3 regions of the Actinomadura sp. NAK00032 genome follow, and region 3 is predicted to be linked to each of the others. Evidence: riboswitches for the same ligand, from Rfam matches in the RefSeq annotation. Region 3 holds a riboswitch; each other region holds the start of a gene.
What was found. A riboswitch is a leader RNA that binds a small molecule or an ion and turns the genes downstream of it on or off. The one in region 3 is predicted to bind cyclic di-AMP.

Region 1 (3,265 bases), 1.2 Mb from region 3:
CCGAACCAGGGCTCGTAGTCCTCGAAGACGTGGTGCGCCATGCCGGTGCCGCGCGTCTCGGTCATGAACTCGGTGCGGAACCCGATCAGGCCGCGGGCCGGGACGAGGAACTCCATCCGGACCCAGCCGGTGCCGTGGTTGGTCATCTGCTCCATGCGGCCCTTGCGGACCGCCATCAGCTGCGTGACCGCGCCGAGGTGCTCCTCGGGGATGTCGACGGTGAGCCGCTCGACCGGCTCGTGCCGCTTGCCGTCGATGTCGCGGGTGACGACCTGCGGCTTGCCGACGGTCAGCTCGTAGCCCTCGCGGCGCATGTTCTCGACGAGGATCGCGAGGGCCAGCTCGCCGCGGCCCTGCACCTCCCACGCGTCCGGCCGCTCGGTCGGCAGCACCTTGATCGACACGTTGCCGACCAGCTCGCGGTCGATCCGGTCCTTGACCATCCGCGCGGTGACCTTGGTGCCCTTCTCGCGGCCCGCCATCGGCCCGGTGTTGGTGCCGATCGTCATCGAGATCGCCGGCTCGTCCACGGTGATCAGCGGCAGCGGGCGCGGGTCGTCCGGGTCGGCGATGGTGTCGCCGATCATGATCTCCGGGATGCCGGCGATCGCGATGATGTCGCCCGGCCCGGCCTCGTCGGCGGGCTTGCGGGTGAGCGCGTCCGTCATCAGCAGCTCGGTGATCTTCACCCGCTCGATGCTGCCGTCGTGCCGGCACCAGGCGACCGGCTGGCCCTTCTTGATCGTCCCGGCGTACATCCGGCACAGCGCGATCCGGCCGAGGTAGCTGGAGGCGTCCAGGTTCGTCACGTGCGCCTGCAGCGGGGCGTCCGGGTCGTAGGACGGCGCCGGGATCGTCTCGGTGATGACCTTGAACAGCGGCTCCAGGTCGGCGCTGTCGGGCATGGCGCCGTCGGCGGGCTTGTCGAGCGAGGCCCGCCCCGCCCGGCCCGACGCGTACACGATCGGGAAGTCGATCTGGTCCTCGTCGGCGTCGAGGTCCATGAACAGTTCGTAGGTCTCGTCCACGACCTCGTCGATGCGGGCGTCGGGACGGTCGGTCTTGTTCACCACCAGGATGACCGGGAGCCGCGCGGCCAGCGCCTTGCGCAGCACGAACCGGGTCTGCGGGAGGGGGCCCTCGCTGGCGTCCACCAGCAGGACGACGCCGTCCACCATGGACAGCCCGCGCTCGACCTCGCCGCCGAAGTCGGCGTGGCCCGGGGTGTCGATGATGTTGATCGTCAGCCCGTTGTGCTTGACCGCGGTGTTCTTCGCGAGAATCGTGATGCCCTTCTCGCGCTCCAGGTCGTTGGAGTCCATGACCCGGTCGTCGACGTCCTGGTTCTCGCGGAAGGCCCCGGACTGCCAGAGCATGGCGTCGACCAGCGTCGTCTTTCCGTGGTCGACGTGGGCGACGATCGCGACGTTCCGGAGGTCGTCGCGCGTGGAGATGGGCATGCGGGTTACCTTGCGTGAGGTTTCAGGAGAGTCGCCGCAGAAACACGGCAGCACTCCATTCTACGCTCCGCGACCCCTCCCGCATTCCCGAGCGGGCCGCCCCGGGCCGCGCGCCCGCCCGATTGGCCAACTTTGCCGATCCTTTGTAATCTTCCCGAGATCCGGTCGTCCGGAGTCCCACCCCCCGGGGCTGCGACCGGAACGCCGAATCTCCCGCCCGGCGGGAGAACCGGGGACCCAACACCCCCGGGGTGAATCGGCGCGCGACACGCGCCGTAGGGCGACTCCTGGCCCGAACCCGTCAGCTAACCCGGTAGGCGTGCGTGGAGAGGAGAGCACCGGCTTGGCACCGGACCCCCACCGGCGGCGGCGCGTCGCGCCCACCGCCACCGCGGCAGCCCTGCTCCTGGCCGGCCTCGGCGCCACCGCGCCCGTCGCCGCGCCCGTCGCCGCGCACGCCGCACCGCTCGGCCTCGCCGCCGCGGCGAACCCGAGCCCCACTCCGACGACGGAGAAGGGCCTGCGCAAGAGCCTCAACGCGCTGAACGAAGAGGCCGAGATCCTCACCGAGAAGTACAACAAGACCCGCGTCGACCTGAAGGCCGCGCAGAAGGCCGAGCAGGCCGCCGCCAAGACCGCGCAGACCCTGCGGGCCCAGGCCGCGCCCGCCCGCGAGCGCCTCGGCCGGATGGCCGCCGCCAACTACATCGCCGGCTCCCCCGACGCGCTGTTCGGCGCGAACGGCTCCCCCGACGGGCTGTCAGACAGCGCCTACCTCGTCCAGAACCAGGCGCACGCCGTCCAGGCCCTGCAGAAGCAGATCGACCGGGCCGAGGCCGCCGAGCGCGACGCGAAGGCCAAGACCGCCCAGGTCAAGAAGGCCTGGGAGGACGCCAAGAAGGCGCGCTCCGAGGCGAAGGCCAAGGTCACCGAGGTGATGAAGCGCCTCGACAAGCTGTCCACCACGCGCGCCAGCGACCCCCGCACCGGCCTCACCGCGACCATCAAGGGCTCCGACCTGCCCGCCAAGATGGCCCGCAAGGCCTACGGCAAGCTCGGCTCCCCCTACGTGTGGGCCGCCGCCGGACCGAGCAGCTTCGACTGCTCCGGCCTCGTCGTCTGGGCCTACGCCCAGGTGGGCAAGCCCGGCCTGCCGCACTACACCGGCGACCTCTACCAGCTCGGCACCAAGGTCCCCCGGACCCAGCTGCGCTCCGGCGACCTGGTCTACTTCGGCGGCAACCTCCACCACATGGGCATCTACCTCAGCGGCGGCAAGTACCTGCACGCCCCGCAGACCGGCGATGTGGTGAAGATCTCCAAGCTGTCGGACCGCTCCGACTACGCCGGCGCCAACCGCATCTCCTGACCCCCCTCCCGGGCCGCGCGACGCGGCCCCCTCAGTCGTCGGGGGCTTCCTGCGGCGCGGTAGGAAGCCCCCGGCGGGTTTATTGTTTTGCCCTCGGCGGTCGGCGCTGGCGCGCCTTCCTTCCACGGGCAAAACGGCGATCGCTGCATCGCTCCGGCTCGCCTTGCGGCTCGCTTCGCGATCAGGTTCTCGCTTCGCTTGAACCTGGCTTCGCACGCGATCGCAACGTGGCGGTCGCCGCAACCTTGGGTTACGGACGTGTGCCTTGTGGTCCGCGCGTGGTGCGGGAGTGGCTGATGTCGTTGGGGCAGGTTCCCCGGTTCGTCTTCGCTCGCCTTGCGGGTCGCGGCACGATCGGCTTCTCGCTTCGCTTTGAAGCCGGCTTCGCCTGGCCACTCCAGATCGGTTGGGGCGGGGTCGGCGGAGTGGGGCCTAG
Region 2 (3,265 bases), 5.6 Mb from region 3:
CCCCACATGGACAGCTGGACGGCCTCGTAGAGGAACGGCAGCACCGACATGACGAAGAACAGGGTGAAGATGATGGGCCAGTTCCAGATGCCGCCCTCCTCCTTGTCGTTGCCGCCTTCACCGCCCAGGCCGAACGCGGCGACCGTCACGGGCAGGATCAGCGCGAACCCGAAGACGGCGACGAGCGCGTTGTCGATGACCCGCGCACCGGCCCGGCGGTGAATGGGGGCCAGTGCCATCTCGCTGCCCTGGGAACCGCCATAGGCGTCGTGGGAGTCGCCGTACTGGTCGTAGGACGGCTCGTAGGAGCGCCCCCAGTCCTGCTGGGGCTGCTGCCACTGCTGCTGCGGTTGCTGCTGGTGCTGTGGCTGCTGCTGCCACTGGGAACCTTGGTACGGGGGCGGGGGACCGTAGGAACCCTGGCCCTGCGGCGGTTGGTAACGCCGTCCGCGGCGGGGGGAATCGCTCATTTGGGGCAGTCCTCCAGGCGAAGCAACATCCGGGTGTTGCCCAACGTATTCGGCTTGACCCGGTCGAGGTCCAAGAACTCTGCCACGCCTTCGTCGTAAGAGCGGAGAAGCTCCTCGTACACCTCTGGCGACACCGGTGTCCCAAGGATCTGCTCGAAGCCGTGGCGCGCGAAGAAGTCCACCTCGAAGGTAAGGCAGAACACCCTTCGCACGCCGAGCTCACGCGCCGTCTCCAGCAGCCGGGCGACGATGCGGTGACCGATGCCGCGTCCGCCGTACCCCTTGGCCACCGCCACCGAGCGGACCTCGGCGAGGTCCTCCCACATGACGTGCAGGGCTCCGCAGGCCACGACGGGCCCAGGCGTCCCGTCCTGGACGTCCTCGGCGACCCAGAACTCCTGAACGTCCTCGTACAGCTTGACCGTCGACTTCTTGAGCAGGCGTCGCCCCGACCCGGCGTACAGATCGACCAGCCTGCGGATCTCTTGAACGTCGGCGGTACGGGCACGCCGGATCACAACCTCCACAAACAGGCGAGATTATCGAACACCGGACCTAGCCGAACGTCGGCGTCCACATACGCGCGGTGAGCACCCCTGAAGGATGACTAGATAAAAGCAACTAGATACGCCGCTCACCTCCACGAAAAGTGACCTGGAACACAGTGGCGAGAGGCGGCGGAGACCAGGCGGCGCCAGCGCGCCCCGCCCGCCTGACCTGCGACTTTGCAAGTTCTTGTTGGCATCCAATCCGCATTCCGTTAGTGTCCATCGCTGACATCGGCCACCCGCAGAACGGAGGCCGAACCGCCGAGTCCACGGGCCGCAGACCAGCGCCCCGGGGAGCCGGGGACCCACTTTCGGAGCGTTTCCGGGGATTTCCCCGAGGCGGCGGCCGTCAGGGGTGAATCCGCAGCACCGCGGCCTGGCCCGCGCACGCTCGCGGACGGGCTGCTCCGGCCCCAACCCGTCAGCTAACCCGGTAGGCGGTTGAGGAGAGGAGAACTCGTGCAGCACTCGCGGTCTGCTTCCCTTCGCCGCTTCCGCGGCCGCGCGGTCACCGTGGCCGGCGCGCTCATCGCACTGACGGCGGCGTCCAGCACCGTGGCCGTCGCACACGCCGATCCCGAGCCGTCCACCAAAGAGCTCCGCTCCCAGGCCTTCAAGCTCGCCGACCAGCTGGAGCAGCTCACCGAGCAGTACAACGGCCTGAAGGTGAAGCTCGCGCAGTCCAAGCGCGCCGCCGAGGTCGCCACCGAGAACGCCGAGCGGCAGGAGAAGTCGCTCCAGGCGATCCGGCAGAAGGTCGGCACCCTCGCCGCGACCAGCTACATGCAGGGCGGCTCCGACCCGACGGTCTCGTTCGTCGCCTCCCAGGACCCGCAGGCCGTCCTCGACCAGGCCGCCACCCTCAACTACTTCGCCAAGCGCGACAGCACCAAGGTGCTCGGGCTCATGCAGGCGATGCAGGCCGCCCAGCGCGCCCGCAAGTCCGCCGAATCGCGCGCCAAGCAGGTCAAGCAACTGCGGACCCAGCTCGACGCGCAGCGCAAGAAGGTCACCGACGCCTACGAGAAGGTCCGCGGCACGATCGTCAAGCGCGACCCGTCCCAGCTCGCGAAGCTCCCCGTCATCGGCACCGGCAAGGCCGCGCAGGCCCTGCGGTACGCGATGGGCAAGCTCGGCCGCCCGTACGTCTGGGGCGCCTCCGGGCCGAGCACCTTCGACTGCTCCGGCCTGACGATGTGGGCGTACAAGCAGGTGGGCATCAACCTGCCGCACTACACCGGCAGCCAGTGGAACGCCGGCACCCACGTGTCGCGCAACCAGCTCCAGCCGGGCGACCTCGTGTTCTTCTACTCCGACCTGCACCACATGGGGATGTACATCGGCGGCGGCAAGATGATCCACGCGCCGCACACCGGCGACGTCGTGAGGATCGCCTCCATGGGCGGACGGCCCTTCGCGGGCGGCGTCCGAGTCGCCTGACCCCGCTGACTGAGCCCGCCGACTGCCCCTGCCAACTGACCCTGCCAATTGACCCGGCCGACACTCCCGGCCCGATCGGACAGCACGCGAGAGCGTCAGCGTGCGCATGCCCGCGTGAGTGCGCGCATGCCTGCGTGTGCGCGGGTGCCTGCCGCGCGGAGGTGCGCATGGGTGGGGGATCCATGGGCGGAGCGGGGTTGAACGCCGTCCGCGGCGACGCCACCTGCAGGGACCTACCTGCCAGGGCGCCGGCGCCGCCGCTGCGGGGTCGGACGGAATTCGTTCGTTCGCCGCCTGGATCTCTGTGACGCTCGCCCGTCCCCTGGCGAGCGTCGGGGGGTGAAGCCGGCTAGATGAGCTGCCTCCGGGCCGCCCACACCACGGCCTCGATAGGGGTGTTGACCTCCAGCCGGTCGCAGATCGTCCGCAACCGGCGCCGCAAGGTCCGTGCGCTCAGCTCCAGCTTGCGTGCCGCCACATCGGCGGTGACACCGCTCGCGATCTGGGCGAGCAACCGGATCTCCTCCTCGCTCAGCCCGAAATCGTCGGTGCCACGACGTGCGAGTGTGGCTGTTTCCACTCCGTCCTCCCTCGTCCGTGGTGATGACCGCGGGGATGCAGCCGTCCGCTGCACAGGCACGGGTTGGGCCTCGATCTGTACGCGCGTTGGGTTGCCGGGTCCGGAGCCTCCGGACTTAGATCATCGGGTTCCTTTGCTGTCTCACGAGCTTGGCCGGAGGTGGCCGCCTGGCCGATTGCGGGGTCTTACGGGGGAACTCCGGGTGACGATTCACTCGTTGGTCGTCC
Region 3 (3,265 bases):
GGCAGCAAGGACCCGCAGTCGATCCTCGACCAGGCGGCCGTCTTCTCCCACCTGTCGCACGAGCGCAGCTCCCAGCTCACCCAGTTCCTCGCCACCGCGCAGCGCCTGCGCCGCGAGCAGTCGCAGGCCAAGGCCGCCTACGACGAGATGAAGCAGAAGCAGGCGGAGATCAAGAAGAAGAGGGCCGAGCTCGACAAGAAGGTCGAGAAGCAGAAGGCGCTGGTCCGGCGGCTCGGCGGCGGTTCGTCGTCCTCCGGCGGTTCGTCGTCCTCCGGCGGCGGGGCGACCGGCGGCACCTACAACGGCCCGGCGAGCGGCGCCCCGCGCGCGGCGCTGGACTTCGCCTACGCCCAGCTCGGCAAGCCGTACCAGTACGGCGCCGAGGGCCCGGGCTCCTACGACTGCTCCGGCCTGACCATGAAGGCGTGGGCCGCGGCGGGCGTCGGCATCACCCGCACCACCAACTCCCAGTACGCCGCCACCAAGCGGGTGGCCAAGAGCAACCTGCAGCCGGGCGACCTGGTCTTCTTCAGCAGCCTCGGCCACGTCGGCATGTACGTGGGCAACGGCAAGATGATCCACGCCCCGCGCACCGGCAAGAACGTTGAGATCGTCAGCATCACCTCGGGCTACTACCTGAACAACTACTACGGCGCCGGACGCCCCTGAGGCGTCCCTCCGCGCCCCCGCCGAGGGGCCGCGGAACGGCTCCCCCCGACAACGGACCAGGCTTGACCTGGTCCGTTGTTAATTTTGGGGGGGTTTGCCTTCTCTTGGGGCTTTGGTACCTTGTCCTCACCCATCGGCGCCCTCCAGGCGCCGTGGCCACGCGACGCCCACCAGGCGCCGCGGCCCCGCGCGGCGCGTCAGTCAGCCGCGCGACGGCGGCGCGAGCCACGCGCCGCTCCCCCCTCGGGACGGCACGGCCCACGCGCCGTCCCCGCGGCACCCGCGGGGTGCCGCAGCGGTCCGCACGCGGACCGCGGCCGGCCCGGCCCACCGTGCGCACGCCCGCAGCGGCATGGCGCTGAGAGCGCGGCCACGGCGGTCCCTCGGGGCCAGCCTCCCCGGACGTCCCCCGGCAACGGGCCCGACGTCCGTGCACAACATCAGGCGCCGCTCGTTCGCACGCGGGAGACAGGTCCCGCGCCGGGCCCCATCTCGCCCCCAGGAGCGCAGCGGCAGCGCCGAATCCGCGCAGCGCGGAACCGGGGAACCACATCGCCGGAGTCCGGGAGTCCTCCCGGACGGGCATTCCGGCACCCGGGGTGAATCGGTGCGTCTCTCCCGGCCCCGTTCCGGTGGAGCCCGCCGTAGGGCCAGCTTCCTCGCCCGAACCCGTCAGCTAACCCGGTAGGCGTCTGGAAGAGCGAAGGAGAGATTCCGCAGCGTTGCCTGGGCGTGGCCGCCCATCATGCGGCCACGCCCGGACCCCCTGCGCTCCGCGGGCCCCGCCCGCCGAGCGCTCCCCATCCGAACCGGCGTGCCCGCAACGGGCACGCCACCGCCGAGTCCGCGGCCGCGCCAGCGCGCCGGACGCGGAGCCGGGGACCCATCCAGTCCCTTCACATCGGGGTGAATCGGCCTGCCCAAGGGCGGCCGTAGGGCGGCTTCCACGCCCGAACCCGTCAGCTAACCCGGTAGGCGGCATGGAAGTCGAGGAGACCCCCCGTGCCAGGCGCACATCGCAAGAAGATCCCGGGCAAGCACCGCAAGGCGAGCCCTCTTTCCCTCCCGTGGCGGACGACCGGCGGCGTCCTCGTCGGCGCCGCCGTACTCGGCACCGCCGCGGTGACCGCCCAGGCGTCCGTCCTGCCGTTCGGCTCCGCCCCCGCGGCGACCACGGCGGCCGACGCCGCCGTCGCCAAGAAGGCGGACAAGGGCTCGTCCGGAAACTCGTCCAAGGACGCCTCCAAGCGCGGGCGGAGCAAGGCGGCCACGACGCCGAAGCCGTCCGCGCCGTCCCCCGGCAAGAGCGCGAAGGCCGAGCCGGAGCCGGCCGCCGCCGGGAAGCGGGCCTCGGCCTCGCGTCCCACCGCCGCGCAGGCCATCGAACTCGCCCGGTCCCAGGTCGGCGTCAAGGAGGACGGCGGCGGCGAGACCAAGTTCCAGCAGTGGTACATGAGCACGTCCCGCGCGCAGCAGACCCTCGCCCGCGACGGCGGCTCCCTCGGCGGCTACAGCGACGCGAACTGGTGCGACATGTTCGTCTCCTGGGTCGGCGAGCAGATCGGCTTCACCGACCAGATCGGCAGCGACGCCTGGACGGTCGCCCACGCCCGCTGGTTCCAGGAGCACGGCCGCTGGGGCACCGAGCCCAGGCCGGGCGCGATCGTCTTCTTCGCCTGGGACGGCGGCAAGAAGGTCACCGACATCCGGCACGTCGGCATGGTGATCAAGAAGGCCGGCGAGGGCACCGTCCAGACCGTCGAGGGCAACACCGGCAACGCCGTCCAGGTCAAGGTGCGCTCGGCCAGTGACATCGTCGGCTACGGATACCCCGACTACAAGTCGTGACGGCCTCCCCGGCGGCGCGGGCTGCATAGGATCGCGCGCATGGAGGACGCTCGGGACCACGACCCGGAGCGGGACGCCCCCGAGCGGGACGCCTCGCGGCGCGGCGGTCCCGTCACGCGGCGCAGGGCCCTGGTCCTCGGCGCGGGCGGGACCGCCGCGCTGCTCGCGGGCGGCGGCGCCCTCCTCGGCGCGCGGGCCGGCGCCGGCGCGGCACCGGCGGCCCGCGCGGCCCGCGGCGGCGGGTCGCGCGCGGCCGGGCCCTTCAGCCTCGACGCCGCCGGGACCGTCCTCGCCAACCGCGCCCGGGCCGTGCGGACCGGCGACCGCTTCGCCTTCCTCGCCACCGTCGGGGAGGCGCCCAGGACGTTCCAGGACGCCCAGTCCCGCATGTACGACAACCTCCGCCGGCTGCCCCTCGAAGGCTGGGAGGAGCGCGCCGTCAACGTCCAGGCCGCGGCCGAGGACGGCGCCGTCCTCCGCGTGGAGGTGCGCTACCGGCTGCGGGGCTTCGACAAGGGCCACGTCGCCCGCACCCGCTACCTCGCGATGGCCCCGGGCTCCGGCACCTGGACGATCGCCGGGGACGGGACGTCCCACGGCCTCACCGACGACGCCGACATCTGGGACGGCGGGCCCCTCACCGTGGTCAAGGGCCGCAGCAGCCTCGTCATCGGCGACACGACGGGCCTCGACGGCATCGCCGCCCGCCTGGACGCCGCCGTACCGGTCGTCACCGGCGTCGTCGGCC

Region 1: linked by a shared signal. The riboswitch ahead of HUT06_RS09060 (NlpC/P60 family protein) and the one ahead of HUT06_RS14810 (CHAP domain-containing protein) in region 3 are both predicted to bind cyclic di-AMP.
Region 2: linked by a shared signal. The riboswitch ahead of HUT06_RS40260 (NlpC/P60 family protein) and the one ahead of HUT06_RS14810 (CHAP domain-containing protein) in region 3 are both predicted to bind cyclic di-AMP.

Annotation. Positions count from the first base shown of each region.
Region 1 covers NZ_CP054932.1:1,941,077-1,944,341, reverse strand. Annotated here, with positions in the region: gene typA (translational GTPase TypA) at 1-1,460, opposite strand, end outside; cyclic di-AMP (ydaO/yuaA leader) riboswitch at 1,653-1,796, shown strand; gene HUT06_RS09060 (NlpC/P60 family protein) at 1,804-2,829, shown strand; gene HUT06_RS09055 ((deoxy)nucleoside triphosphate pyrophosphohydrolase) at 3,262-3,265, opposite strand, start outside.
Region 2 covers NZ_CP054932.1:8,744,595-8,747,859, forward strand. Annotated here, with positions in the region: gene HUT06_RS40250 (RDD family protein) at 1-470, opposite strand, end outside; gene HUT06_RS40255 (amino-acid N-acetyltransferase) at 467-1,003, opposite strand; cyclic di-AMP (ydaO/yuaA leader) riboswitch at 1,268-1,474, shown strand; gene HUT06_RS40260 (NlpC/P60 family protein) at 1,478-2,458, shown strand; gene HUT06_RS40265 (LuxR C-terminal-related transcriptional regulator) at 2,808-3,038, opposite strand.
Region 3 covers NZ_CP054932.1:3,152,078-3,155,342, reverse strand. Annotated here, with positions in the region: gene HUT06_RS14815 (C40 family peptidase) at 1-669, shown strand, start outside; cyclic di-AMP (ydaO/yuaA leader) riboswitch at 1,176-1,375, shown strand; cyclic di-AMP (ydaO/yuaA leader) riboswitch at 1,521-1,663, shown strand; gene HUT06_RS14810 (CHAP domain-containing protein) at 1,672-2,517, shown strand; gene HUT06_RS14805 (hypothetical protein) at 2,557-3,265, shown strand, end outside.